2 regions of the Microbacterium sp. NPDC055312 genome follow, and region 1 is predicted to be linked to the other one. Evidence: predicted binding sites of a transcription regulator. Region 1 holds the regulator's gene; the other holds the start of a gene.
The links. Region 1 encodes HrcA, which represses chaperone genes, less so after heat shock. Its sites were predicted from a motif close to TTNGCACTCGNNNNNNNCGAGTGCNAA; they were not measured.
Positions count from the first base shown of each region.

Region 2: groES (co-chaperone GroES) is a predicted target of HrcA. The motif match lies at 7,501-7,527, and genes of this name have one in related genera.

Region 1 covers NZ_JBSHMU010000001.1:692,708-707,377, forward strand. Annotated here, with positions in the region: gene ACWIDW_RS03375 (16S rRNA (uracil(1498)-N(3))-methyltransferase) at 1-372, opposite strand, end outside; gene dnaJ (molecular chaperone DnaJ) at 405-1,514, opposite strand; gene hrcA (heat-inducible transcriptional repressor HrcA) at 1,558-2,592, opposite strand; gene hemW (radical SAM family heme chaperone HemW) at 2,747-4,015, opposite strand; gene ACWIDW_RS03395 (DUF1990 family protein) at 4,066-4,716, opposite strand; gene lepA (translation elongation factor 4) at 4,777-6,627, opposite strand; gene ACWIDW_RS03405 (ABC transporter permease) at 6,889-7,872, shown strand; gene ACWIDW_RS03410 (ABC transporter permease) at 7,874-8,575, shown strand; gene ACWIDW_RS03415 (hypothetical protein) at 8,584-8,805, shown strand; gene ACWIDW_RS03420 (ABC transporter ATP-binding protein) at 8,802-10,730, shown strand; gene ACWIDW_RS03425 (ABC transporter family substrate-binding protein) at 10,837-12,546, shown strand; gene ACWIDW_RS03430 (alpha/beta fold hydrolase) at 12,614-13,336, shown strand; gene rpsT (30S ribosomal protein S20) at 13,501-13,761, shown strand; gene holA (DNA polymerase III subunit delta) at 13,842-14,670, opposite strand, start outside.
Region 2 covers NZ_JBSHMU010000003.1:345,871-360,540, reverse strand. Annotated here, with positions in the region: gene ACWIDW_RS10285 (LuxR C-terminal-related transcriptional regulator) at 1-375, shown strand, start outside; gene ACWIDW_RS10280 (IniB N-terminal domain-containing protein) at 525-1,391, shown strand; gene ACWIDW_RS10275 (dynamin family protein) at 1,855-3,486, opposite strand; gene ACWIDW_RS10270 (dynamin family protein) at 3,486-5,417, opposite strand; gene ACWIDW_RS10265 (hypothetical protein) at 5,448-5,657, opposite strand; gene ACWIDW_RS10260 (hypothetical protein) at 5,751-6,893, opposite strand; gene groES (co-chaperone GroES) at 7,120-7,416, opposite strand; gene ACWIDW_RS10250 (THUMP-like domain-containing protein) at 7,736-8,917, shown strand; gene ACWIDW_RS10245 (hypothetical protein) at 8,918-10,009, opposite strand; gene ACWIDW_RS10240 (hypothetical protein) at 10,013-10,450, opposite strand; gene tsaD (tRNA (adenosine(37)-N6)-threonylcarbamoyltransferase complex transferase subunit TsaD) at 10,447-11,514, opposite strand; gene rimI (ribosomal protein S18-alanine N-acetyltransferase) at 11,511-12,038, opposite strand; gene tsaB (tRNA (adenosine(37)-N6)-threonylcarbamoyltransferase complex dimerization subunit type 1 TsaB) at 12,035-12,622, opposite strand; gene ACWIDW_RS10220 (flagellar assembly protein FliW) at 12,651-13,022, opposite strand; gene flgL (flagellar hook-associated protein FlgL) at 13,019-13,900, opposite strand; gene flgK (flagellar hook-associated protein FlgK) at 13,911-14,670, opposite strand, start outside.

The sequences.
Region 1 (14,670 bases):
CGCCTTCGGACCCTCCCAGCGCGACACGCTGCGCGCGGCCTGCCAGGGCACGATCTCGTCGACGCCGAGTTCGCATGCGGCCTGCACGGCCATCTCGTCGCGGTCGCCCTTCGCGAGCGCCTGCGCGAGCACGATGCGCGTCTCGGGACCGTCCTGCACGCGGCGTCCGGTGATCCGCACGCTCACCTGCGACGCCGTGACGTCTTCCGCCGCGCCCTCGAGCCACACACCGCGCCCGTCGCCGATGGTCACGGTCTCGCCGACGCGCACGCGGCGCACCACCGAGGCGTGCTTCGCCTCGGATCCGGTGAGCCGGACGAGTTCGCCGACGGCGACGTCGGTGCAGTCGGGTACGACGAAGTGCAGGGCCATGGGGCTCCGATCGGCAGTGGTGCGGGCGTCGGTCAGTGGCTGCGGAAGCGGTCGCGCAGTTTCGAGAACAATCCCTGCTGGAACTGGGCGAGCTTGGGAGCCGGAGCCTTCGCCTTCTTCGCGAAGTCCTCGATGAGCTTGCGCTGCGCCCCGTCGAGCTTGGTCGGCGTGATCACCTGCACGCCCACGCGCAGGTCGCCGCGCTGCGATCCGCGCAGCGGGGTGATGCCCCGTCCGCCGATGGTCAGGACGTCACCGGACTGCACGCCGGCGCGCAGCTCGAGGTCGACCGCGCCGTCGAGGCCGTCGATGGTCGTGGTGGTGCCGAGGATGGCATCCGTCATCGACACCTCGAGGGTCGCGAGCAGGTCGTCGCCGTCTCTGCTGAACACCGCATGCGGTGCGACGGCCACCTCGACGTACAGGTCGCCGTTCGGGCCGCCGGCCCGGCCGACCTCGCCCGAACCGGGCAGCTGCAGGCGCAGGCCGGTCTCGACACCGGCGGGGATGTCGAGGGCGACCGTGCGGCGCGAGCGCACCCGCCCCTGGCCTGCGCACGACCCGCACGGGTTGGGGATGACGGTGCCGAAGCCTTCGCAGCTGCCGCACGGCTGGGTGGTGACGACGTTGCCGAGCAGGCTGCGCACCTGCCGCTGCACGTGGCCGCTGCCCCCGCAGACGTCGCAGGTGACGGGAGACGTGCCCGGCTGGCAGCAGCTGCCGTGACAGGTCTCGCAGAGCACCGCGGTGTCGACCTCGATGTCCCTGTGCACGCCGAAGATGACGTCGCCGAGCTCGAGGTTGATGCGCACCAGGGCATCCTGTCCCCGTTCGCGACGCGACCGCGGACGCGCGGCACGGGCACCGCCCGCGGCCCCGAAGAACGTCTCGAAGATGTCGCCGAAACCGCCGAACCCGCCGCCGAAGCCGCCGTTCTGGTCGCCGCCCATGTCGTAGCGGCGCCGGGAGTCCTCGTCGCTGAGCACGTCGTAGGCGTGCGTGACGAGCTTGAACCGCTCCGCGGCGTCCTCCCCCGGGTTCACATCGGGGTGCAGCTGCCTGGCGAGCTTGCGGTAGGCCTTCTTGATCTCATCCTGAGAGGCGTCTTTCGACACCCCGAGGACCTCGTAGTGATCCGCCACGGTCACCTTTCTTCGTGTGCGTTCGTGTGTGCGGCGGCCCCGATCAGCGGGCTGCCTCGTCTTCTTCGAGCATGCGCGACAGGTAGCGGGCCACGGCCCGCGCTGCGGCGAGGTTGCTCGGATAGTCCATGCGGGTCGGCCCCATCACGCCGACGCGCGCCGTGCCGCCGGGCGCGGCGTAGTTGCTGGCGACGATCGACGCCTCACCGAGCCCGAACGGGGCGTTCTCCGTGCCGATGCTCGTGGCCAGGCCGTGCTCGTCGGTCACCATCTCGCTCATCAGCCGCAGCAGGGTCACCTGCTCTTCGATCGCCTCGAGCAGAGGATGGATGCTGCCGCGGAAGTCCTGCTCGCGCCGCGCGAGGGTGGCTGCCCCTGCCATCACCAGCCGCTCCTGGCGGAACTCGGCCAGTTCCTCGGCGATCACGGCCGCCAGCGCCGACAGCGCCGGCTGCAGGCGGGATCCGGTCTGCATGTCGATGACGGAGGCGATGCGCTCGGACGCCTCGCCGACCGCGCGGCCGGTGATGAGCGCGGCGAGCTGGGCGCGCAGCACGGCCAGGTCGGCGTCGTCGATGTCGATGGGCAGCGGCGAGATGCGCTGCGATACGCCGCCGGCATCGGTGACCAGCACGACCAGCATGCGGTTCGGCGCGAGAGCGACGAGCTCGACGTGCGTGATGCTCGCTCGCGCGAACGACGGGTACTGGGCGAGAGCGACCTGCCCGGTGAGCTGGGTGAGCACGCGCACCGTGCGGGCCATCAGATCGTCGAGGTCACTGGGTGCGGCGAGGAACGACTCGATGGCTGTGCGCTGCGGCGCCGAGAGCGGGCGCACCTGGGCGAGGTGGTTGACGAAGACCCGGTAGCCCTTGTCGGTCGGCACCCGGCCCGACGAGGTGTGCGGCGCGGTGATGAGCTCTTCGTCCTCGAGCTGCGCCATGTCGTTGCGGATGGTCGCGGCGGAGACGCCGAACGCGTGCCGCTCGACGATCGACTTGCTGCCGACCGGCTCGTGGGTCGCGACGTAGTCCTGCACGATCGCACGGAGGACCTCAAGGCCTCGTTGTGTGACCATCATCCCTCCCGCTGGCACTCGAACGTTCCGAGTGCCAATCCTACCCGTTCGCACCCGGCGGTCGGTCCGTCCTTCGACAAGCTCAGGAACCCAGGAGTCTCAGGCTCAGGAACCCAGCGCCAGGCTCGGGATCCCCGGAGTCCAGCGACCCCCGTCAGTCGGTGAGCGCGCGCACCACGGCATCCGCCAGCAGCCGACCACGCAGGGTGAGTCGCACCCGACGCTGCCGCAGAGCCGCAGCCGCGTCGACGAGCCCGTCCGAGATCAGCTCGGCGACCCGGTCACGTCGTCTCTCGGCGATGTCGTCGATCGGCAGGCCCTCCGCGAGACGACTCTGCAGCAGCACGCGCTCGAGCGTGCGCGCCGCGAGATCGGGTCGCTCGCGGCCCGCGGCGGGCGACTCGCCGAGGGCGAGCCGCTGCGCGTACGCGGCCGGATGCTTCACGTTCCACCAGCGCAGGCCCGCGACGTGGCTGTGCGCGCCCGGTCCGAAGCCCCACCAGTCCGAGCCGCGCCAGTACGCCATGTTGTGCCGCGAGCGGTGATCCCGTGACTCCTGGGGTCCTGAGCCTGACTCCTGGGGTCCTGAGCCTGTCGAAGGACGGGCCCAGTTGCTCACCTCGTACCACTCGAAGCCCGCCGCTGCCAGCCGCTGATCGGCGGACTCGTACATGTCGGCCTGCAGATCGTCGTCGGGCGCCGGCACCTCGCCCCGCCGGATCTGCCGGGCGAGCTTGGTGCCGTCCTCGATGATCAGCGCGTAGGCCGAGATGTGATCGGGCTCGAGGGCGATGGCCGCATCGAGGGACTGCTCCCAGTCCGCGAGCGACTCCCCCGGCGCCCCGTAGATGAGGTCGACGCTCACGTCGAGGCCGGCGTCGCGCGCGGCGTCGACGGCCGTGCGGACGTTCTCCGGACGGTGGGTGCGGTCGAGCGCCGCCAGCACGTGCGGCACGGCGGACTGCATTCCGACCGAGAGGCGGGTCACCCCGGCATCCACCAGCGTCCGCACCACGTCGGGCGTCACGGTGTCGGGGTTGGCTTCGACGCTCACCTCGGCGCCGTCCCGGATGCCGAATGCCGACGTCACCGCGCTGAGCATCCGCGCCAGATCGCCCGCGGGCAGCAGAGTCGGAGTTCCGCCGCCGAAGAAGACCGTGTCGACGGGACGGATGCCGCCGGCCTCGCCGAGCACCGCTGCCGAGAGTGCGACCTCGCGGATCAGCGTGTCGGCATACTCGTCCTGCTTGGCGCCGCGCAGCTCGCTCGCGGTGTAGGTGTTGAAGTCGCAGTACCCGCAGCGCACGCGGCAGAACGGCACGTGCAGGTAGGCCGAGAACGGCACGGAGGGGTCGACGACGAGGTCGTCCGGCAGGCGGCCGTCGGCCGGCGCCGGATCCCCGAGCGGAAGAGGCGCGGCCATCAGAGCGTCCGTGCCATCAGAGTGGGTGGGCCATCAGAGTGCGCGCACCATCAGATCGGGGTCGCGTACAACGGCGAGATGGCGCGCAGGTAGAGGGCGAACAGCTCGCGCCGGCGACGGCGCACCATGCCGGGAAGCCGGTACAGCAGGGCCACGGGAGCATCGAACGCCCGCACGGTGAACCACACCTCGTCGGTGTCCTCGCGCCAGTCGATGTCGAACGACTCCTCACCGCTCACCACCGAGCCGCCGACGGTGCCGAGCACGAAGCCGATGCGGCGACGCTCCTCCGTCACCGAGATCACGCGCAGCTCGGCATCCGCTCTCATGCCCTTGACACGGCCGTGCAGCTGCAGGGTCATGCCCGGCGCGACGAACGGCATCCCGTCGGCGGCGAAACGCTGCTCGACCTGGGTGCGGTTCGGCGCGATGGGCGCGCCCTCGGCGTCGAAGCTCACGCCGGTGTAGGCGGAGCCGGCGGCTGGGCGCACATCGCGCAACTCGAGTCCCGCAGCGCGCTGCGCCGTCCACGACAGCAGCGCTTCTCCGGCCGTGCGGAAACGGTCTTCGCCGCTGCCAAGACGCCAGGATGCCTCGGCAGGAATACTGCGTTCGGGCGGGTACTGCATGAGATCGGGTGCGTGGGTCGCACCCACCGCGGCATAGTCCACCGTGCCTTCTCGGAAAGTCCCCCGACGCATGATCTCCAGCCTAAGCGACCTGTCTGAACAGTCTCCGAACGACACCGCGTCCGCAGCGACCTACTTCTTGTCCTTGCCCTCGACGTCACCCGAGAGGGCGGCGATGAACGCCTCCTGAGGCACCTCGACACGACCGACCATCTTCATGCGCTTCTTGCCCTCCTTCTGCTTCTCGAGCAGCTTGCGCTTACGGCTGATATCACCGCCGTAGCACTTGGCGAGCACGTCCTTGCGGAGGGCGCGGATGGTCTCGCGCGCGATGATGCGCGCGCCGATCGCCGCCTGGATGGGCACCTCGAAGTTCTGCCGAGGGATGAGCTTGCGCAGACGCTCGGCCATCATCGTGCCGTAGGCGTACGCCTTCTCGCGGTGCACGATCGCGCTGAACGCGTCGACCTTGTCGCCCTGCAGCAGCACGTCGACCTTGACCAGATCGCCCTCCTGCTGCCCGTCCGGCTCGTAGTCGAGGCTCGCGTATCCCTGCGTCTTCGACTTCAGCTGGTCGAAGAAGTCGAACACGATCTCGCCGAGCGGCATGCGGTAGCGCAGCTCGACGCGCTCCTCGCTGAAGTACTCCATGCCCAGCAGCGACCCGCGTCGCGACTGGCAGAGCTCCATGACCGCGCCGACGTAGTCCTTGGGCAGCAGGATCGCGGTCTTCACCATGGGCTCCGAGACCGAGGCGACACGGCCGTCGGGGTACTCGCTCGGGTTGGTCACGATGACCGTCTCGCCGGTGTCGGTGACGACCTCGTAGATCACGCTGGGAGCGGTGGTGATGAGGTCGAGTCCGAACTCCCGCGAGAGCCGCTCGGTGATGATCTCGAGGTGCAGCAGCCCGAGGAAGCCGCAGCGGAAGCCGAAGCCGAGCGCGACGGATGTCTCGGGCTCGTACTGCAGCGACGCGTCCGACAGCTTGAGCTTGTCGAGCGCCTCGCGCAGCTCGGCGTAGTCGCTGCCGTCGATCGGGTAGATGCCCGAGAACACCATCGGCTTCGGGTCGGTGTAGCCGGCGAGGGGCTCGACCGCCGCTCCCCGAGCCGTCGTGATCGTGTCGCCCACCTTCGACTGGCGCACGTCCTTCACACCGGTGATGAGGTAGCCGACCTCGCCCACTCCGAGGCCGCTCGAGGGGATCGGCTCGGGGCTCGAGACGCCGATCTCGAGCAGGTCGTGGGTCGCCTTAGTCGACATCATCTGGATGCGCTCGCGCGGGTTCAGCTTGCCGTCGACCATTCGCACGTAGGTCACGACGCCGCGGTAGGAGTCGTAGACCGAATCGAAGATCATGGCGCGGGCAGGGGCATCCGGATCGCCGACCGGAGCCGGGATCTCCTGCACGATCCGGTCGAGCAGCTCTTCGACGCCGACGCCGGTCTTGCCCGAGACGCGCAGCACGTCCTCGGGCTTGCCGCCGATCAGGTCGGCGAGCTCCTTCGCGAACTTCTCGGGGTCAGCGGCGGGCAGGTCGATCTTGTTCAGCACGGGGATGATGTGCAGGTCGTTCTCGAGCGCCAGGTACAGGTTGGCGAGAGTCTGCGCCTCGATGCCCTGCGCTGCGTCGACGAGCAGGATCGCGCCCTCGCAGGCGGCGAGCGATCGCGACACCTCATAGGTGAAGTCCACGTGCCCGGGGGTGTCGATCATGTTGAGCGCGAAGGTCTCGTCGCCTGACGACCAGGGCATCCGCACCGCCTGGCTCTTGATCGTGATGCCGCGCTCGCGCTCGATGTCCATGCGGTCGAGGTACTGCGCGCGCATGTCGCGATCCGCCACCGAGCCGGTGACCTGCAGCATCCGATCGGCCAGCGTCGACTTGCCGTGATCGATGTGGGCGATGATGCAGAAGTTGCGGATCTGCGTGGCGGGCGTCGCTGCCGGAGACAGCGGGGTGAGAGCGCGGGGTGACATGTGGTCCTTGGTGCGTCCGAAAGGGTTCTGACAAGTCTACGTTCCGCCGGCTCAATCCCCCATTCCTGCCCACCGGTGATAGTCTCGCGAAGTTGCTCGAAGCGATCCGGTGAGACTGGATCCCGTCGGCTATACGACTCCGTCACGGCCGTCCTGCCGGTGTCGACGTAGGCTGGAAGTGGAATGACCCAGAACGTCATCCCGACTCAGCGTCGCGTCGGAGATCCCGGGCACGGCTGTAGAAGAGAAAGACCCTCCACTTTGATCAAGTATCTCGTGCGCCGGACACTCGGCTGGCTGCTCATGATCGTGGTCGCGACGAATGTCACCTACTTCCTTGCCTGGTCATTCCTCGATCCACGAAGCAACTACGTCGGCCGCAAGCCGCCCCTGAGTCCGGAGCAGATCGAAGGTCTGCTCGGACCGCGAAACCTCAGCGAGAGCACACCGCTGATCGAAAGGTGGTGGACCTGGCTCACGGGCATCCTGCTCCGGTGGGACTGGGGCCTGAGCCCCACCGGCGGCTCGGTGAACAACGAGATCGGCTACCGCATGTGGGTCAGCGCCGAGCTGGTGCTCGGGGCGACCATCATCATGACCGTGCTCGGCATCTGGATCGGCGTGTACACGGCATCCCGCCAGTACAAGCTCGGCGACCGCATCTGGCAGGCCGTGTCGATCATCACGATGAACATCAACATCATCGTCGCGGCGCTCGCCGTCGTCATCCTGGCCATCAACTTCAACAACTGGGTCGGCACGCGCGTCTTCTACGTCACCGGCTCCTCGAGCCAGGGGGTGACCGGGTTCTTCCCGGTGCTCGTCGATGCGCTGCAGCATCTGATTCTGCCGACGATCGCCCTCGTCGTGACCGGATATGCCGGAACGCACTTCCTGCAGCGCTCCCTGCTGCTCGACAACATCAGTGCCGACTACGTGCGCACCGCTCGTGCGAAGGGCCTGACGAAGTCACAGGCGATCCGGCGGCACGCGCTGCGCACGTCGCTGATCCCCGTGGCCACGCAGGTCGCGTTCTCGATCCCGGCGATCTTCACCGGCGCCATCCTGACGGAGACGATCTTCGCCTGGCAGGGCATGGGCCGCTACTTCCTGACCACGATCAACGGCAACGACGTGCACGGCGTGGTCGCCGTCGCCGCCTTCGGTGCCGTCCTGACCGCGATCGGCGCCGTGCTCGCCGACATCGCCGTCGTGGTCCTCGACCCGCGAGTGAGGGTGAGCTGACATGACCAACCAGATGATCGACTCCCAGATCCAGCCGCCCGTCGGGCCCGACACGACCGCCGAGCGGGTGCCGACCAAGCAGCTGTCGAAGTGGACGCTCTACACGCGCCGGTTCATGCGCAACAAGCCGGCCGTGTTCGGCATCGTCGTGTTCGTCCTGCTCGCGCTGGCATCCGTCGTCGTCCCGCCGCTGTCCGGCTGGGATGTCAACGAGATGGACTTCCTCAATCTCTCCACCGGCCCCTCGTCCGACCACTTCTTCGGCACGAATGCCTCGGGCAACGACACGTTCACGCAGACCTTCGTCGGTCTGCAGCGATCGCTGATGATCGCCCTCGTCGTGTCGATCGGAGTGACCGTGATCTCGGCGATCGTCGGCACGGCCGCAGCTTACTTCGGCGGTCGTGTCGAGCGCGTCACCCTCGTGATCATCCACTTCTTCATGGTCGTGCCGACCTTCCTCATCCTCGCCCTGGTCTCCAACGACGCGGGTGGCGATTGGCGGGTGATCTCGCTCGCACTGATCTTCACCGGCTGGTTCTTCCCGGCCCGCGTGATCTGGACGATGGCGCTGTCCCTGCGCGAGCGCGAATACGTGCACGCGGCGCGCTACATGGGCGTCCCCGGAATGCGCGTGGTGCTACGGCACCTGCTGCCGAACGTCGGCTCGCTGCTCGTGATCAACTTCACGCTGGGGTGGTAGCCGCGGTGATGACGGAGACCGGTCTGTCGTTCATCGGCTTCGGGGTGAAGATCCCTGATGTGTCGCTCGGCTCGCTGATCGGCGAGGGGGCGGCCAGCGTCACCAGCGCGCCGTGGCTGTTCTACTTCCCCGCGCTGGCGCTCACCCTGCTGACCGTGTCGATGGCGCTCGTCGCCGACGGTCTGCGGGATGCCCTCGATCCCACCTCTGCGGCAGGAGGCCGTGCATGAGCAACGTACTCTCCGTCCGTGACCTCAGGGTCAGCTTCGCGTCCGAAGCCGGCCGCGTGGACGCCGTGCGCGGCGTCTCCTTCGATCTCGAGGCCGGCAAGACGCTCGGCATCGTCGGCGAGTCCGGCTCGGGCAAGTCGGTCACCTCGCTGGCGATCATGGGACTGCTCGACGAGAACGCTCGCGTCACGGGATCCATCCAGTTCGAGGGAGAGGAGCTGCTGGGCAAGACCGACAAGCAGATGTCGGTGATCCGCGGCAACGGCATGGCAATGGTCTTCCAGGACCCGCTCACCTCGCTCACCCCGGTGTTCACGATCGGTGACCAGCTCATCGAGGCGCTCACGGTGCATCGCAGCCTGTCGCGCACCGACGCCTGGGACCGCTCGCTCGAGCTGCTCCGCCTGGTCGGCATTCCCGAACCCGAGAAGCGGATGAAGTCGTTCCCGCACGAGTTCTCCGGAGGCATGCGCCAGCGCGTGGTCATAGCCATCGCGATGGCGAACAACCCGCGACTGATCATCTGCGACGAGCCGACGACGGCGCTGGACGTGACCATCCAGGCGCAGATCCTCGACCTCATCGAGAAGGCGCAGGACGAGACCGGCGCCGCCGTGATCATGATCACGCACGACATGGGCGTGGTGGCGCGCACCGCAGACGACGTCATGGTGATGTACGCCGGCAAGCCCGTCGAGCACGCCCCCGCGCACGAGCTGTTCCACCGCACCCGCATGCCGTACTCGATCGGCCTGCTCGGTGCGATCCCCCGTGTCGACAAGACCGAGAAGGAGCCGCTCACCCCGATCAAGGGCAACCCGCCGCTGCTGATCGACCTGCCGGACGCGTGCCCGTTCGCGGCGCGCTGCCCGATCGCCGTGGCCGCCTGCGTCGAACGGGAGCCCGAGCTGCTTCCCGTGGCCACCGGCAGTGGGCAGGCGCATCTCGCTGCCTGCATCCGAGCCGACGAGATCGACGACGACGGTCGCATCGGCGGTCTGCCGGTGTACCCGGTCGCCCCGATCCCCGAGAGCGAACTGACCCGCACGCCGCGCGAGCAGCGCCCGGTGACGCTCGAAGTGCGCAACATGGTCAAGACGTTCCCGCTGACCAAGGGCGCCTTCCTGAAGCGCAAGGTCGGCGAGGTGCAGGCGGTCAAGGGTGTCAGCTTCGACGTGCGCGAGGGCGAGACCATGGCCATCGTGGGCGAGTCCGGATCGGGCAAGACCACGACGCTGCTGCAGATCATGGACTTCGAGAAGCAGGCCGACGGCGACATCATCATCGCCGGCACGAGCGTGAACGAGCTGCACGACCGCAAGCTGGAGCGCCGGCTGCGCCGCGACATCCAGATCGTCTTCCAGGACCCGATGGGTGCACTCGATCCGCGAATGACCGTCACCGACATCATCGCCGAGCCCATGCGCGCCATCGGGATGGCGAAGGACGACGTCAATGCCCGAGTGCAGGAGCTGATGGACCTGGTGGGGCTGAACCCCGCCCACCGCGATCGGTTCCCCGGGGCGTTCTCGGGCGGGCAGCGCCAGCGCATCGGCATCGCCCGCGCTCTGTCGACCAACCCGAAGATCATCGTGCTCGACGAGCCGGTGTCGGCGCTCGACGTGTCGATCCAGGCGGGGGTGATCAACCTGCTCGACGAGCTGAAGGTCAAGCTGGGCCTGTCGTACCTCTTCGTCGCGCACGACCTGTCGGTGATCCGCCACATCGCCGACCGCGTCGCTGTGATGTATCTCGGCGAGTTCGTCGAGCACGGCGACGTCGACGAGGTCTTCGACAACCCGCAGCACCCGTACACGCAGGCGCTGCTGTCGGCCATTCCCGTGCCCGACCCCGATGTCGAGCGCACCCGTCTCCGGGTCGTCTTCGACCCGGAGACGATGTCGACGCGTCCGGCGACTGTCTGATCACCGTCCGATAACAGTTAGTCCCGATTCACTGTCGCGCCCGCCGGATGCCGGGAAGCGCGAACTATCCTCCCCATATGACACGCCGCAAGGCGAAAGGAGCACCATGAAGCAGCAGAAGCTGATGGGAGCGCTGGCACTCGCCGGCGCTTTCGCACTCGTCCTCACCGGGTGCGCCTCTGACACCGGAGACAAGGGTGGCAGCGGCGATGACGGCAGCGCAGCCGAGACCTCGGCCGCGGACTACAACCCGCAGCCGCGCGAGAACCTCAAGGAGGGCGGCACGGTCAACTTCCCGATCAACGAGATCCCGGAGCAGCTGAACTCCTTCCACGGTGACGGCAGCGCCGACACCGCTCGTGTCGCCGCGTGGTACATGCCGCAGATCCTGCTGCAGAAGCCGGACGGCACGCCCTACAAGCACGACGCGTACCTCGACGAGTGGAAGATCGACACGGTCGACGGCAAGACGCAGATCACCTTCACGTTCACCGACGAGGCCACCTGGAACGACGGCACGCCGATGGACTGGACGGCGATCGACGCGACGTGGAAGGCCAGCCGCTCCACCGAGGAGGGCTTCGTCCCGAACGCCACCGACGGCTACAAGGAGATCGAGAAGGTCGAGCAGGGCGACACGCCCAAGACCGCGATCGTCACCTTCAAGGGCGAGTTCGCCTGGCCGCAGATGCCGTTCCTGACGGGAATCATCCACCCGGCGCTGGCCGACCCGGACACCTTCAACTCCGCGATGATCGACGAGCCGCACGCCGAGTGGGGCGCAGGCCCTTACACGGTCGACGAGTTCGACGCGAATAAGGACTTCATCTCGTTCAAGCCGAACGACAAGTGGTGGGGCGACAAGCCGCTGCTCGACAAGGTCACCTTCAAGGGAATGGACTCGCAGGCCTCGATCAACGCGTTCAAGAACGGCGAGATCGACATGGTCGGCGTGGGTACCAAGGACCGCCTCGCGCAGGTCAAGGACATGAAGGACATCGAGGTCTACCGCGCCCAGCAGACGGCCAACACGCTGCTCGAGGTCGACGCCGAGAAGCCGCAGTTCGCGGACGTCAAGGTGCGCGAGGCGTTCTTCAAGGCCATCGACATCGACCAGCAGAAGAAGATTGCGTGGAACGGCCTCGGATACGAGGAGGAGCCGGCCGGCTCGCTGACCCTCTTCTCGTTCCAGCCGGGCTACTCGAACGCGCTGGAGGAAGCCGGCTACAAGTTCGACGTCGACGGCGCCAAGAAGCTCCTCGACGAGGCGGGCTGGAAGGAGGGCTCGGACGGCATCCGCGAGAAGGACGGCGTCAAGCTCTCGGTCACCTACCCGATCCACAACGACGACCCGACCCAGAAGGCCCTCGCGCAGTCGATCCAGGCCCAGGAGAAGGCCATCGGAATCGAGGTCAAGGTGGACGTCCGGCCGGCGAACAAGTTCGCCGAGGACTACAACAGCAAGAACTGGGACATCTTCAGCCTGCGCTTCACCTCGTCCGACCCGTTCGGCGCGGCATGGTTCTGCCAGCTGTACTGCCAGGACATGGGCCTGAACCTCTCGGGCGTGCAGACGCCCGAGATGGATGAGCGCATCCACGAAGAGGTCGAGTCGATCAACGACCCCGAGAAGCAGACGGCTGCGGCCATGAAGCTCGAGGCCGAGATCTTCCAGGACTGGGGCCTCATCCCGCTGTACAACGGGCCGTCCATCTCGGCGGCCAAGACGGGCCTCGCCAACCTGACCCCGGAGCCCTACGTGGGTCTGGATCTCTTCGGCGTGCAGCCGGTTGAGAACGTCGGCTGGGAGAAGTAAGCACAGCACGATCTGAGCGGGGCCGGTGGTTCATCCACCGGTCCCGCTTTCTTCATATGCTGATGGGGTGATCCCCCAGGTCGTCCTCGTGCACGGCATCCGCACGTCGGCGACGATGTGGCGCTCGCAGCTCTCCTGGCTTGCCGAGAACGGCATCCCGGCGACTGCGGTCGACCTTCCCGCGCACGGCACGCGGATGCACGAGGACTTCACCCTGCACGAGGCGCTGCACACGATCGATGCCGCGGTGCGCGCCGCGGCCGAGCACGGCCCCGTGCTGCTCGTGGGTCATTCGATGGGCGGGCTGCTCTCGCTCACCTACGCCGGCGGCGAGGACGCGCCGCCGATCGCGGGCGTCGTCGCAGTCTCGTGCACGGCTCTACCCCGCGGCACGGCGCTGCGGGCCTACCGTGTGCTGGCCGGAGCGATGAACACGCTGCCCGGGCGAGGGCAGTGGCTCACCGATCGGGTGCTGGCCGCTACCCTGCCGGTCGAAACCCGCGGCGACTTCGCGGCCGGCGGATACGCGTTCGACGCGCAGGACGCGGCGTTGAGCAGCCTCGCAGTGCTCGATCTGCAGAGCGCGCTTCCGCGCATCCGCGTGCCGCTGTGGTTCGTGAACGGGCAGTTCGACCAGCTGCGGGTGAACGAGACCCTGTTCCAGCGTCTCGCCCCGCACGCCGAGCTGATCGTCGTACCCCACGCCACGCACCTGGTCACGGCGATGCGCCCCACGGTGTTCAACGCTGTGCTGCGGCTCGCGGTCGCGGTCGTGCGATCACAGTCGTGATGCCCGTCGCGCCTGGCATCCGGCGGCGTGATTCTGCACCACCGGGTCAGTGCTGGTAGCATTGACTCTTGGCTTGCGTGTGGGTTCGTCCCTCACGACCGCTGTGCGGCGTCCCTCTACCGTCGGCAGCACACCGAATCCATCCAGACAGAAAGTGTCCACACGTGGCAAACATCAAGTCGCAGATCAAGCGCAACAAGACCAACCTGAAGGCTCAGGAGCGCAACCGCGCCGTCAAGAGCGAGCTGAAGACGCTGGTCCGCAAGACCCGCGAGGCCATCGCCTCCGGCGACAAGGAGGCCGCAGAGGGCGCCCTCAAGCTCGCGTCCGTGAAGCTCGACAAGGCCGTCAGCAAGGGTGTCGTGCACAAGAACCAGGCGAAGAACCGCAAGTCGGCCATCGCCAAGAAGGTCGCCGCGCTCTGACCCTTCGGCAGGCTCAGGGGCCCAGATAGCTCCAACGTTGTGAAGGCCCGTTCCGTTCGCGGGGCGGGCCTTCTGCTGTATCAGGAAGCGAACGCGTCGCGGGTGGCGACGACGGTCACCATGCGCTCAAGCGCGAAGATCGGGTCGCGTGCGGCGCCCTTCACCTCGGCGTCGGCACGTGCGGTGGCCTGGATGGCCATGCCGAGGGAGCGCTCGTTCCACCCGGCCAGATCCTTGCGCGCGCGGTCGACCTGCCAATCCTTCATGCCGAGCTGCTGCGCGAGCTGCCGACTGGGCTCGCGGCGGCCGGCCACGCGCGCCATGGTGCGCAGCTTCATGGCGAACGCCGCGACCATCGGCACGGGGTCGGCTCCGGATGCCAGGGCGTGGCGCAGCGCGACGAGGGCCTCGCCGTAGCGACCGGCGATGGCCGTGTCGGCGACGACGAACGCCGACACCTCGACCCGGCCGCCGTAGTACTTCGTGACGATGTCGTCGGTGATGTCGCCCTCGACGTCGCCGATCAGCTGCTGGCACGCGGCCGCCAGCTCGGTGAGATCGTCGGCGAACGCCGAGACGAGCGCGCGCAGCGCGGTGGGCTGGATGCGCTTCTTCACCGCCTTGAACTCGCCGGCTGCGAAGTCGACGCGGTCGGAGTCGCGCTTCACGGCGGCGCACGGGATCTCTATGCCGCCGCCGGTGCCCGCGCGCACGGCGTCGAGCAGCCTCTTGCCGCGCACCGTGGCACCGGTGTGGCGGAGGATCACGGTCGCGCCGTCCTGCGGCGCGTCGAGGTAGCGCACGGCCTCCTGCAGAAACGCGTCGGTGCACTTCTCGACGCCCGCCACACGCACGAGGCGCGGCTCGCCGAACAGCGACGGCGATGTGAGCGTGAGCAGGGCGCCCGCG
Region 2 (14,670 bases), on a different contig from region 1:
GGTCACGGCGCCGCCCGCACCACCGACCGCAGGGTCGCGGCCCAGCTGCTGGCATGCGCTCGAGAGATGCACCCCACCGACGGCACCAGACGACCCGAGGCGACCACCGGCGGCGACGCGGACGCCGCCGATCGCACCGGGGCCGAGGAGGTGCTCAGCGACCGGGAGATCGAGGTCGCGCGGCTCGTACTCCAGGGCAAGACGTACGCCGAGATCGGCCAGACGATCTTCATCTCGCCACGCACCGCCGAGCACCACATCGCGCACATCCGCCGTCGTCTCGGCGCGGCCTCGCGCTCGGAGATGTTCGCGCGACTGCGCCTACTGCTCGGCGAGAACGACACGGGCGCGGGGCGCGCGACCCAACCCCCGTGAGCCCCTATGCGGGTATCGGGCCAACCCCCGATGCCTCGCGGGTTCCGCCCCGCATAGCATGCGATTCACCGATCGTTCCCGGCTGCCCGGGACCCTGGCTGCTGGGGAGCAGCGACGGCTGATCCGGCCGAAGTCGAAAGGGGCTGCAGATGACATCGCCAGTGGAGACCATCGCGGACGCGCTCATCGCGTTCATCCTGAGCCTGCTGCGCGACCCCGACGCCGCGGATGGCTTCGTCGCATCGCCCGAGGCCGCGCTGGCGCGGCACGGGCTGGAGGACGTGTGCATGGCCGACGTCGCAGCGGTCAGACCGGTCATCGTCGACCATCCGCACGTCATCAATCAGTCGACTCCCCCGCCACCCCCGCCGGCGCCGGTGGACACCCACGGCGACGGGGCCGTGCGCGAGATCGTGCGGATGATCCAGCAGTACACGACGAACATCGACGCGCGCTCGACGATTCTCGACCAGTCGGTCAATCAGAACATCTGGACGGAGGGCGGCGACGTCACCCAGGTGTTCGATCAGGCTGCCGTGGTCGCCTCCGGCGACAACGCCGTCGCCGCCGGCGGCGACGCGACCGTCGTGGATTCGGATGTCGACGTGACGATAGGCGATGTGTCGGTCGGGAACGAGACCAACACCGGCAGCTTCAACCAGACCGGCACGGACGGGACGCCCGACGACGACGTCGCACCGGACGACGTCCCCGACGAGGCTCCGCTGCCCGATCCCGCCACCGCGGACCCCGCCACGCCAGACGCCGACTCCGATGTTCCGGATGCCGCGACCGCCGCGGTCGGGACGGCCGTCGACGCCGCCGCGCAGGCGGGAGGCGAGACCCCCGTGGTCGTGCAGGAGCCCGCGCCTGCTCCTCCGGCCGACGTCCCCGAGCCCGCAGACCTGCTCGAGAGCGACATGACCGCAGGAGGCGCTGCGGATTCGAACGACTCCGACGCGGCGAGCGCAGCGCTCAACGACCAGCCTGTCGACATCCCGGTCGAGGATGACTGACGCGGCGCGGCGCTCGGATCCGGCTGCGCTGTCCCGGCAACGGGATGCCGCGGCCGGAGCGTTCACGCCGTACCGCTCGCGAGATCTGCCGGCTCGCCCACCGCTGGCGAACCCGAACGCGGCGCCGGTGGTGGTGAAGGTGCCCCCGCCGTTCTCCATCCGGGTCAGCCAGCTGCTGTGGATCGTCAGCTTCGCGCTCGGCGGGTTCACGGCGGTGTACCTGTTCGTGATCCGCAAGGATCTGCTGCCGCTGATCACCGAGTCGGCGAAGACCGTCACAGCCGGCCGCAGCGAGCAGGCGTACGAGACGGCAGCCGACATCGTGTTCTGGGTGGTGTTCGGTGCGTTGATCGCCGTGCTGCTTCTGCAGATCACTCTGCTGGTGTCATTCATGGGGCGGCGCCCTCAGGTGCGCTGGTGGCAGCTGCTCACCTTCGCCGTGCTCGCCCTGCTGGTCGTGCTCTCACCCGAGTGGGTGGCGCTGGGCTCCCAGGGAGAACCACTTCAGCCTCTTCTTGCGGCGCAGGCGGCCCTCGTGCTCCTCGCCCTGCTCAGCAGCGTCCTGCCCAAGGGCATCGCCTGGTCGGCGAGACGGGTCGACGTGCGCCGCGGGCCGGAGGGTCCGGGCGCCGCCGGACTGTGACGCCACCTCGGCGAGACTGCGCAGCACCGCGCTGATCACGTCGTGAGCGCCCCGATCCGCGGTCGGGTCGGCGCTCAGGCGGCGCCAGTGGTCGATCTGCTCGTTCACGCGACGCGAGATCTCCTCCGGCGACGCGTCGTCCGCAAGTCCGAGGCGAGCGGATGCCGTGACACCGGCGGCGCCGAGGATGAGCTCGGCCTCCTGCGCCTGCGGAGCCGGCAGCGGCAGTCCGTGCGCCCTCGCCTCGGCGAGCAGCGCGAGTTCGCGCAGCGTGTGAGCGGATGCCGTGAAGCGCTCGATCCCGGCCAGCACCTCCTCGCAGCCGGGCTTCGGCGCCCGCCGCACGAGCGCCTGCAGCTGCAGCACGACGCTGCGGGCCTTGAGCACATCCGCGCGGGGACGGAAGTGCCGCTGCACGGCGTCCTGCAGCTCGATGAGCCCGCTCTGCTGCACCAGGGCATCCGACAGCTCGGACGAGGTGGACACGCCGCCCCGGATGACGGCGGTCGCGAGACGCACCCCGAAGATGCCGAACCTGCTGAGCAGCCCGTCGCGCACCGAGACGCTGAGTCCGGTGGCCGGGCTCTCGCGCACGAATCTGTCGGCCGAGACGAGCAGACTCTCCCGCTCTCTCCGCTCGAGGCCGGCGAGCTCGCGCAGTGCGATGAACTCGCTCTCGCGCAGGGTGCGCGCCCCTTCGGCGAGCAGACCCGCGACCGGCACGACTCCGAGCGCGAGCGCGCCGAGGTCGCCGTCGCGCTCGTAGCGCAACGCGACCCGGCGGGCCGAGAGCAGCGAGTCGATGCGGCCCGATCCCACCTCGTCTGAACGCGACAGCACGGCCAGTGCGCACACGCTCGCGCCTGCTCCGGCGGCGGTGTCCCGGAAAGCCTCGAGGAACCGCACGTCCGAGCCGTGCAGGTGACGCATGAGGTACACGACGGCATCCGCCGCCGATGGCGCATCCTCGGGGGTGAGGAAGCGCGCGGTGCGGGCGGAGGTGTCGGTGGACAGCGACGCGATACCCGGCGTGTCGATCAGGATGAGCGAGGCGAGCCCCTCGAGGGGCCAGCCCACGTCGATCCACTCGATGTCCTCCGCGGTGCGCCCGCCCAGGTCGAAGGCGAGCAGTCCGCCCTCACGGCGGACGGGCATGCGTGCGGTCGTGCCGTCGCGCAGGTGCATGGTGAGTCGGGGCGTGGGCGAGTAGCGGTACCAGGTGACGACGCGAGTGCATTCGGCGGTGTCGGTCGCCGCGATCCGCTCGCCCAGCATCGCGTTGAGCAGAGTGGACTTGCCCGCTTTCACCATCCCGGCGATCGCGAGGCGCAGCGGCTCGTGCAGCCGCGCCTCGAGCTGATCCACCAGCGCGAGGGCGTCGCGATCGCCGACGTACACGGATCGCGCGGTCTGCAGCAGCTCCTCCGTGTCGGAGATGACCCCTGTCGGCATCACTCCCCCGCCTTCTCGCCGACGCTCGCCCGGGAGGCGGCGGTGAACCGGGCGACCGGCTGGTGCGCCGCCGGCATCGCCTGCGCGGCCGCCCGGGGCGGCTGACCGATCGCCGCGGGCGCCGGCGGAAGGGCGGGGATGCTCCGGCGCACGTGCTCGAGTTCGGCGAGACGCTTCTTCAGCACCAGAACGCGCTGGTCGCGAGTGGAGGTGAACCCGGATGCCGCCTGACGAGCCCGCTGCAGGGCATCCGTCAGCGAGCTGTGCAGCTCTTCTGCGAGCGCGCCGAAGTGGTCGCGTGCGGTGCGCTGCACCAGGCGCAGACGATCTTTGAGCTGCTTGCCCACCTGGAACGTGACCTCGTCGATGTAGCGCCGGACGATGATCTTGGCCTCCTGCTGGCGGCGATTCAGCCTGTTGCCCATGTCTTCGCGGTACGCCCGGCGTCCGACGAGCACCCCGGCCAGAAGCGAGAGCGGATTGATCAGGGCCATGCCGACGAGTCCGGTGACCAGACCGACCATCAGCACGCCGCCGTACGAGCCGCGCACGCCGATGTAGATCTTCTCCCCCGCGCTGAGCTGGCCCGCTTCGAGGCCGGCGATGTCCTCGACCGGGTCGAGGACGCCGCGGATGTCGGAGACGTCGCTGACGGGGATGTCGGCCTGATCCTGGCTGAAGAGCTCGGCCACCTCCTCGGACAGCCAGCGCGATCGCTCGTCGGTCCACACGAAGGTCTCCGATACGGCGGCGGTGACGCGCTGGTCCAGCCATTCGCGGATCTGATCCCAGATCGGACCGGGGTCGCCCTCGTCGATCGCGTGCTCGGCCTCGCGCTGCACCTTGCGCAGTCGATCGCGCACATCGTGCTCCATGTCGGCCACGAGGTCGGCGATGCCGTCGGTCAGCAGCACCTGCCACCGGGCGGAGCGCCCGCGGAAGTCATCCGCTCTCGCCTTCGCCGCCTCGAGCTCGGCGATCATGCGCGGCGTGTCCTCGGGGTTCAGCAGCGCGTTGAGCTCAGCACGCAGCGACATCTCCAGCTGCTCGACGACCGAGATGAGATCGTGCACGGCCCCGCGCTCGTGGATGGTCTCGGCCCGGCCGAGCACGTCCCGCCGCAGATGAGCGACGAGCGCGGGGAAGCCCGATTCGTCGTTCAGCGTACGATCCTGCAGTTCCGCGGCCAGCAGTCGCAGATCGCTCGACACCGAGAAGATCGGGATGTCCTGACTGCCGCTGAGGTGCGTGCGGTCGATCTCCTCGATGCGCCGCCATTCCGGGTACAGGTCGGTCTTGGCGAGCACCGCGGCGACGTTCGGTGAGATGCGCATGGCGTGCCGGAGGAACTGCACCTCCGGTTCGGTGTACTCCTGCGAGGCGTCCGAGACGAGCAGCACCGCGTGTGCCGACGAGAGCGCGGCGAGCGTGGCCAGCGAGTTCGACGACTCGAGGCCGCCGACTCCCGGCGAATCGACCAGCGTGAGTCCGCCGCGCAGGATCTCGCGAGGAAGCAGCACCTCGGCCGACAGGATGCCGCGCTCGTTTCCGGGGTTGCCGTGCTCGGAGACGTACTGCGCGAGGTCTTCGAGCGGTATCTGCCGGCGCTGCGGCTCGGCCGCCGCACCCGAGGGCCGCTCGATCACCCACGCCGAGGGCTGCTCGGCGTAGCCGACCGTGGTGGGAACGCTCGTGGCGACGTCGTCGTCGACGGGGCACGCGGGAGCGTTGACGAGCGCGTTGATCAGCTTGCTCTTGCCCTGTTTGAACTCGCCGACGACGATCACGCGCACCGCCGGGTCCTCCAGGCGGTGCTGTGTGCTCGCGAGTCGGGCGGCGAGGTCGCTCCGGCCCGCAGACGCGGCGAGATCGCCGACATCGTGGATGATGTCGACGATCCTCGCCTCCCCAGCTGGATGCTCTCCCGGCACGTGCGCTCCCTCCCTCGGCCCCGATGTGGATCAGGCGAACAGCCCGGGATCGGGCAGGTCTCCCGGGTCGGCCTGACCGCCGTCGAGATCTCCCCATATCTCGTCGGCGTCCAGGTGCCAATCGGATTCCGAGATGTTCGCGATCTCCTGAGTGAAGGCGTCGGCGCCGAAGGGATCGAAAAGACCCGCTTCTCCCCAGGGCGCGTCGTCCGATGGGCTGGTGGCCGGTTCGTCAGACATGGCTCTCACTCCCATCGAGTGCTCAGGAGTTTACTGGTGTGCCTGGCCGCCCACCAGAGGGACGGCCAGGCAGGTCGTGCGACGCTCGATCGCTCAGAAGGCGACGTCGGACGCGTCCCCGAAGGGGCTGTCGACGTTGGAGTCGTTCAGCGTCAGGTCCATGTCCGTCGTGGACGTGGAGTTGTCGTTGAAGGAGTCGTCGGCCGTCCAGGTGTTCGAGTTGTCGACCATGGATTCGTCGTTGAACGAGTCGGTGAACGACCAGTCCTGCGAGTTGTCCGTCATCGAGTTGTCGGAGTTGTCGACCACCGAGTTGTCGGAGTTGTCGGAGTTGTCCGAGTTGTCCGAGTTGTCGCTGTTGTCGGAGTTGTCGTTGAACGAGTCGGTGAACGACCAGTCCTGCGAGTAGTCCTCGTTGAACGAATCGGTGTTCCAGGTGTTGCCCGTCCAGACATCGCCCATGCTGATGTCGGTGTTGACGTCCATCACCGTCGCGTCACCGCCGGCGGCAGCCGAGCCGTCTCCGGAGGCGATGTTGCTGCTCTGCCCGAAGTGCTGGCTGACGTCGCCGCCCGCCGAGATGTTCTGGTTGACCGACTGGTCGTTGAGCGTGGTCCTTCCGTCGATGCTGAGCGACCCCGTGCCCGCCATGGCTGCCATGCCACCGCCGCCGGCTCCGAGGCTGACGTCGCCGAAGCCCGTGTTGAACTGCCGCACACCGGTGGTGACGGAGTTGTCGTAGAGCGTGTTGTACGAGTCGGTCACCGAGTGGTCCGAGTTGTCGCGCCACGAGTGGTCGGAGTTGTCCGAGTTGTCGTTGTACGAGTCGTTGGTCGAGTTGTCGGAGTTGTCGCTGTTGTCCGAGTTGTCGGTCACCGAGTTGTCGGAGTTGTCCGAGTTGTCGTTGTACGAGTCGTTGGTCGAGTTGTCGGAGTTGTCGCTGTTGTCGGAGTTGTCGCTGTTGTCCGAGTTGTCGGTCACCGAGTTGTCGGAGTTGTCCGAGTTGTCGCTGTTGTCGGAGTTGTCCGAGTTGTCGGAGTTGTCGCTGTTGTCCGAGTTGTCGGTCATCGAGTTGTCGGAGTTGTCCGTGACGGAGTTGTCGGAGTTGTCCGAGTTGTCCATCACCGAGTTGTCGCTGTTGTCCGAGTTGTCGCTGTGGTCGTCCGTGTTTCCGGAGTTGGCGATACCCAGGTTCCACTGGGATCCGGAGGTGTTGGCGTTGCCGTCGAGAGCCATGATCGATTACCCCTTCATCGTGAATGTGCCAGGTGGCGCGTGTTACGAGTGTGCGACCACGGCCCGTTCGCGGCATCGGGGGGCGCCCCGAGGGCTGTAGGGGCGGGCCGGGGGCATCGGCGTGGTCGGCACGGGGATCGATAGGGGTCGGCAGACGCCCGGGGGTACGACAGAGGGTCCGGATGCCATGGCATCCGGACCCTCTGGGAGCTGGTGTCGAACCGCGTCAGCGGACGACGACGGCGAGCACGTCGCGAGCCGAGAGCACGAGGTACTCATCGGCGCCGAACTTCACCTCGGTGCCGCCGTACTTGCTGTAGAGCACGCGGTCACCCACGGCGACGTCGAGCGGAACGCGGTTGCCGTTGTCGTCGATGCGGCCGGGGCCCACTGCCACGACCTGGCCCTCCTGGGGCTTCTCCTTGGCGGTGTCGGGGATGACCAGACCGCTTGCGGTGGTCTGCTCTGCCTCGACCTGCTGGATGACGATGCGGTCCTCGAGCGGCTTGATGGAAACCGACACGGTGTACCTCTTCTTTCGTGACTGAGTTCAGAAGATCATTAGCACTCTCGAGGTGAGGGTGCTAACTCCAGTGTATGCCGACGTCTGGCACTCATGCAATGCGAGTGCCAGCCCCTTCAGGCCCTGTCGCGCTTTGCGCACTGGGCCCGAATGGTCGCAACCCACGCGGCGAGGCAGCCATATGGGCCCAGCCGACGAAGAGCCTCGACGACGCTCCGCGCGCGCTGGGCCCGAATGGTTGCAACGCACGCGGCGAGGCAGCCATTTGGGCCCAGCCGCCGACACGCGGCGCCGAGCGCACGCGCCGTAGGCTGAGCGGGTGGAGATGTCCGAATTGACCGCGCTGCTCACGCGTGAGGGTCTCGCGCTGCTCGACGAGGTCGGAGCCGTCGAGTCATCGGCCGACGTCGCTCGATCCGTGTCGCGGCTGCGCGCGGCCGGCCACTCCCCCGATCTCGTCTCGGCGGTGGTCGGCCAGGCCCATCTGCGCGTGAAGGCGCGGGCGAAGTTCGACGAATTCGCCGACCGGATGCTGTTCACCCGGGCCGGCCTCGAGCAGGCCACCCGCCTGAGCGTCGCGACCATGCACGCCGTGCGGCTGCGGCGCGCCGGGATCACCCGCGTCGCCGACCTCGGCTGCGGCATCGGCGGCGACAGCCTCGCGTTCGCCGGCGCCGGACTGTCCGTCGACGCGGTGGATGTCGATGAGGTGACCTCGGCCATCGCCGCGTACAACCTGGCGCCGTTCCCCGGAGCGACCGTCCGTCGGGGCGTCGCCGAGGACAACGTTCCTGATCAGGGGGCCGTCTGGCTGGATCCCGCTCGGCGGACGGCCGGGCACAGTGAGACGACGCGCACCTCCGCCGCGGACTGGTCGCCGTCGCTCGACTGGTGCTTCGACGTCGCGAGGCGCCATCCCACCGGCATCAAGCTCGGGCCCGGCCTCGACCGCGACCTCATCCCCGACGACGTCGAGGCGCAGTGGGTCAGCGCCGACGGAAGCGTCGTCGAGCTCGTGCTGTGGAGCGGCGAGCTCGCGCGGGACGGCATCCGACGCTCCGCCCTGGTGATGCAGGCCGGCGAGACGCACGAGATCACGGCGGCGGCCGATGCCGCCGACGAGCCGGTGCGTCCGCTCGGCGCCTACCTGCACGAGCCGGACGGCGCGGTGATCCGCGCGCGGCTGATCGGAGAAGTGGGCCGGATGCTGGATGCGGGGATGATCGATGAGCAGATCGCGTACCTCACCGGCGACGCGGCGCTGACCTCCCCGTTCGTGCAGTCGTTCCGCGTGCGCGAGACCATGCCCGCGCACGTGAAGACGATCAACCAGGCGCTGCGCGCGCACGACATCGGGCGTCTCGAGATCAAGAAGCGCGGCATGGACATCGACCCCGCCGCGTTCCGGAAGAAGCTGGCCCTGAAGGGCTCCGAGGCGGCGACGCTGATCCTCACCCGCACGGCATCCGGCCGGGTGGCGATCCTCGCCGATCGGGTCTGATCAGCCGCCCGACGCGCCCGTGCTGCCCGGAGTGCGGATGATCGTCAGCGTCGGACCTCGGGAGTTCGACTCGTGCATCTCGTACCTCACGTCGTCGACCTGCAGGGAGTAGACGCCGTCGGAGGGATCGCAGGCCTTCGCGACGGCATCGTTCGCCGGATCGGAGACGAGGATGCACGTGCGCCCGTCCTGGGAGAGGAAGATCGGCACGTCGTCGTCGTATCCGAGGATCTGCAGCGAAGTCGGATCGACCCCGTCGGCTTCGAGCACGCGGATATATCGCCGCTCATCCTCGGTGTACTGCGCCTCCCAGTCGAAGCCGGCCGCCATGTCGTACCGCTGGACGATCAGCACTTCGCGTCCGGTGATGTCGGTCACGAGGGTCGCCCAGTACGACCACTGCACGTCGCCGTCGGAGCGGTTCAGCGAGACGCCCACCGGCTGGGCGAACGGCGTGTCCTCATCGGTCGGCGACATGCACTGGTGGCCGTTCCGGTCGATGACGTGGATGGCCAGGCAGATCTCCTCACCGTCCTTCGAGGTCGCGCGCCACAGCGCGGCGTCGTACTGCTCACCGAGGTAGGTCATCGAGCCGGGGTCGAAGCGCGCGGTCTTCTCGATCTCGGCCATCGCCTTCGCCTGCTCCGCCGACATGGCGGGGGTGCGGTCGCGGTTCAGCAGCATCCAGCCGCCGCCGAAACCGAGCAGAAGTGCGATCAGCGTCGAGAGCACGAGCAGCGGGATGCTCGGCCGCCGGCGCCTCGGTGCGGCGTCGGCGTCGGCGGGTGCGGACGGCTCGTGCGCGTCGGGCACGCCGACCGCGTCCTGCGGTGCGTCGATCAGCCCGTGCTCGACCGGAGGGTGCTCGTTCAGCGACCGATCGTGATCGCGCGGCTCCGGCTCGCCCCGCTCCGCCGGAGAGGCGGAATCACCAGCCGCGGGAACCGTGTCCGGCGCGACCACCGGATCGGCGGCGGCGCGGGCATCCAGTTCCCGAAGCTCGGCGAGCTCGGCGTCGTTCGCGCCGCCGCCCACGGCGAACGCCCGGCGCTGCAGCTCACGTCGTCGTGAGCTCTCGGCCTGGTTCAGCATCACTCACCCTAGATTCTCGAGCTGCATCGCGGCCCACAGCAGCCACCCCGCGCTGAACAGCGTGGCACACAGACCGAGCACCAGCGCCCAGGACGCCAGCGAGCGGTTCTCGATCGGACGGCGCAGCGACATGATCGCCGCGATCACCGCGATGATCGCGACGGGAATGCCCCAGCCCACAAACATCGACGTCGCGAGCGCGACGATCGCCGCCACCAGCGCCCAGGGCGCCAGACGCGCGTCGTCGACGGGCGTCGCCCCGGTCGACGGCTCCCACTCCGCGGTCGGCTCGTCGGCATCCGGATGCGCGGCCGCGGTGCGCTCGACGGGCACCGGCGCCGTCGGCAGCCTGCCGTACCCCTTCGACGCACCGGGCACCGCGGCACCGCCGTCGGGCCTCTCGACCTCGGGGGTGGGCTGCTCGATGCGCGGATCGCTCATGCCGGGCTCACTTGGATCTCGGTCACCGGCAGCGTGGAGTCGGCGCCGAACCCGAGCGCCGACGGCCCGCGGCCGTTCGCGATCAGCTCAGCCGCGAGGCCCGCGATCATGGCCCCGTTGTCGGTGCACAGCGACAGCGGGGGGATGCGCACGGCCACACCGGCGGCCGCGGCCCGCTCGAGGGCGACCTCCCGCAGCCGCTGGTTGGCGATCACGCCTCCGCCCAGCAGCAATCGCGGCACGCCGCGGTCTTCGCACGCGGCGAGCGCCTTGGTGACGAGCACGTCGATGACCGCCTCGCGGAAGCTCGCGGCGACATCCGCCACCGGCACCTGCTCGCCCGCCGAGTCGGCCCGCTCGACCCAGCGCGCGACCGCCGTCTTCAGCCCCGAGAACGAGAAGTCGTAGCGGTGCTTCGCCATGTCGGATGCCTTCGACAGCCCCCGCGGGAAGCGGATCGCCGTCGGGTCGCCGTCGGCGGCCGCCCTGTCGATCTGCGGCCCGCCCGGATACGGCAAGCCGAGCAGCCGGGCGACCTTGTCGAAGGCCTCGCCCGCGGCGTCGTCGACCGTCTCGCCGAGCAGCTCGACGTCGGTCGTCAGGTCGCGCACGTGCAGCAGCGAGGTGTGCCCGCCCGAGACGAGCAGGGCGATGGTCGGATACTCCAGCGGCGCGGTCGCGCGGTCGTCGGAGGTGAGGATGTCGGCGGCGATGTGCCCGACGAGGTGGTTGACCGCGTACAGCGGCTTGCCCAGCGAGACGGCAAGGCCCTTCGCCGCGCCGACGCCGACCATGAGGGCTCCGGCCAGGCCGGGGCCGCTGGTCACGGCGATCGCGTCGAGCTCGTCGAGCGTCACCCGGGCCTCGGCCAGCGCGCGCTCGATCGACGGCTGCAGCGCCTCGAGGTGCGCGCGGGCGGCGACCTCCGGCACGACGCCGCCGTAGCGGGCGTGCTCGTCCATGCTCGACGCGATCGTGTTCGACAGCAGCTGCCGGCCGCGCACGATGCCGATGCCCGTCTCGTCGCAGCTCGTCTCGATCCCGAGCACCAAGGGGCCGGTCATGCGCTCGTCTCCTCTGCGGCATCCGGATTCGCGGCCCGGGCCTTCTCCTGCGTTTCGCGCGCAGCGATCTCCGCCCACGAGCGCAGGTCGAGGCGCATCACCACCGCGTCGACGTCGCCGGGCTGGTAGTACCCGGGCCGCCGCCCCAGCTCGACGAAGCCTTCCGAGGAGTACAGCGCCCGCGCGACGTCGTTGTCATCGCGCACGTCGAGGAACAGCTCACGCGCCCCGCGCTCGACGGCGGTCGCGATCAGCGCCCGCAGCAGCGCACGCCCTCTCCCCCGGCCGCGAACCGCCGGGTCGAGAGCGATGGTCTGGATGTCGGAGTCGGCCGCCCCCTGCAGAGCGCGCACTCCGCCGTAGCCGACGACGCGCTCTTCCTCGAGATCGACGAGATAGACGTTGTGCAGACTCGAGATCTCGGTGCCCATCGTCTGCTCACTCCACGCGTCGGTGGGGAAGCCGCGCCGCTCGAGATCCATGATGGCGGGGAGGTCGTCGAGGGTCGCGATGCGCAGAGTCATGAGCTCACCCGCTTCGGGGCGCCCGGCTGCACCACGTCGGGCGAGCGGAGGTAGAGCGGCTCGGCGTCGGCCAGCACGCGGCCGGCCGCGATCGCCCTGGCGCCGACCCGGGCGAGTGCCGCAGCCGACAGCTCGGTGCTCTCGTGCACCGGTTCGTCGCGCTCGACGCCGCGCTTCTCGAGGCGGGTCGGTCCGGTGAGATGCGGGATGCCGTCGGCATCCACCCCGTCGAACACGCTCACCGCGATCTCGCGGCGGCGGGCGTCGGTGACGACCTCGAGCGGCCCGTCGGCGTTCGCGTCGAGGGCGATGGCGAAGTGGCTGGGGATCGGGACGAGAGGGATGCCGCGGCCGAGCGCGAAGGCGCGCGCTGCGGCGATCCCGATGCGCAGCCCGGTGAAGGGGCCTGGACCCATGCCCGCGACGACGTGCGTGATGCCGGGGCGCGCGACCTGCGCGAGCAGATCGCCGATCACCTCGGCGTGGCCGAGCGGATCCGGGGTGCCCGCCTCGGCGACGACGCGGCCGTCGGCGTCGATGACGGCGACGGCCGTTCCGAGCGAGGTGTCGACGGCGAGGATCACCCTTTCAGATTAGTCGGCGCGGTGCCGATCAGCTGAGCAGGGCGCGCAGCGGGTAGTCCTGCCCCTCGAGGATGACCTGGACGGTCGCGCCGGTGGCCTTGTTGGCGATGATGGGAGCGAGCAGATTCACGTGCACGCCGTCTGCGGTGCGGCTCGCGACGACGAGCAGCAGCGCGTCATCAGGCGCCGTCAGGCCGAGGGCGTCGACGTGCTCATCGGTCAGGACGGGCGAGTAGTCCGCCACGACCGTCTGCGGGTCGACCACGTAGAGCCGGAGTGCGTCGTCGTCGAGCGCGTCGAGCGAGAAGAGTCCCTCCGCACCGTCGATCGGGTCGAGCCGGAAGCGGGTGTGCGGGGCGAGACCCAGCGGAGGGGTGACGAAATCGAGAAGCGCGGTCATCGCAGGAACTCCAGAAGTGAGGGCTGCAGCACACGGCCGGTGACGGCGAGCGCCGAACGGTAGACGAGCTCCTGCGCCTGCAGCTTCACGAGCACCTCGACCGAGTCGACGTCTTCGACCGCGGCTCGTCGCGCCTCGAGTGAGACCGAATCCTGCACCGTCGCCTCCTTCGCCCGCTCCATCTGCGACTGCCGGGCGCCGACCGAGCCCTGCACACTCAGCATCGCATCACGCCGCTGATCGATCTCGTTCAGCCGGGGGCCGACGTTCTGTCCGCCACGCAGGTCGGCGACGATGTTCGTGATCAGCGCGAAGACGGAGTCCGCTCCGCTGCCGTAGACCGCGGCGCCGTCGCTGTCGACGCGGATGGACGCGTCGTCGGACACCCGCCGGACGACCTCCGCGCCGGGAAGTCCGCTGAACACGCCGTTCGAGTCGAAGGCGGCGGTGTCGGAGGTGCCGGCGAAGACCGAGCGGCCCAGCACCGTGGTGTTCGCCCGCGCGAGCAGCTCATCGCGGATGCCCTCGAGCTCGACCGCGATGGCCTCCTTCGCCGTCGCGTCCAGCGCCCCGTCGTTCGCTCCCTGCACGGTGAGGTTGCGGGCACGGGCGAGCAGCGCGGTGCTGGCGCTGATCGCCGAATCGGCGGTGGCGAGCCAGGAGATGCCGTCGTCGATGTTGCGGGCGTGCTGTTCGGTGCGACGCTGCTCGGCGTGCAGGCGCAGCGTGGTGGCCGCCGCGTTCGGATCGTCGGAGGGCGCGAGGAAGGCCTTCTGCGAGTTCGCCTGCTCTTGCAGACGAGACAGCTCCGACAGGTTCGCCTGCAGCTGGCGCATGGCCGTCTGCGTCATGGATGACGCGGTCACGCGAGAGATCATGGTCGTCCTCCTAGCGGCCCACGAGGCCGGTGCGGTTGATGAGCACGTCGAGCGATTCGTCGACCGCGGTGAGCACCCGCGCCGCAGCCTGATAAGCCGTCTGGTACGTCAGCAGGCTGATGGTCTCCTCGTCGCTGTCGACGCCGGCGACCGACCGCTGGGCTCCGATCGCGGTGACCGACGCGACGTCCGAGAGCTTCGCCCGCTGGATGTCGCCCGCCGTGCCCACCGCGAATGCCGCGACGACATCGCCCCAGATCGAGTCGGGCCCGCCGGGCTTGCGGCCGAGCTGAGAGATCGTGTCGGCGTTGCCGGCGTCGAGCGGACCGCCGCCCGGCTTCGCGACGGCGAGGTCGGATGCCTGCTGCACCGCCACGGTGAGCCCGAGCGCCGCGGGCCCCGTCGCCGACAGCGCGAAGAAGTCGCCGCCGTTCTGGCCGCCGGCGGTCACGCCGAGCCGGTGCTGATCGTTGACGCTCGCGGCGAGCGCGGTGGCCACCCGGTTGTACGACTCGGCGAGGCCGGCGAGGGTGCCGCCGTCCTTGGCGGGTGCGAGCACGCTCAGCATCCCACCCAGCTCACCGCCGTCGATCGACACGGGGAAGCCGCTGGGTCCGCTCCACGACACCGACAGCGCCCCGGGCTGGTCGATGGCGGTGGGGCCGGTGAGCGTCAGCGACCGGGCATCCCCTCCGGAGACGAGGGCGTTGCCGTCGATGCGCACCGTCATGGTGCCGTCGGCTTCGAGTGTGCCTCTGGCGCCGGTCAGC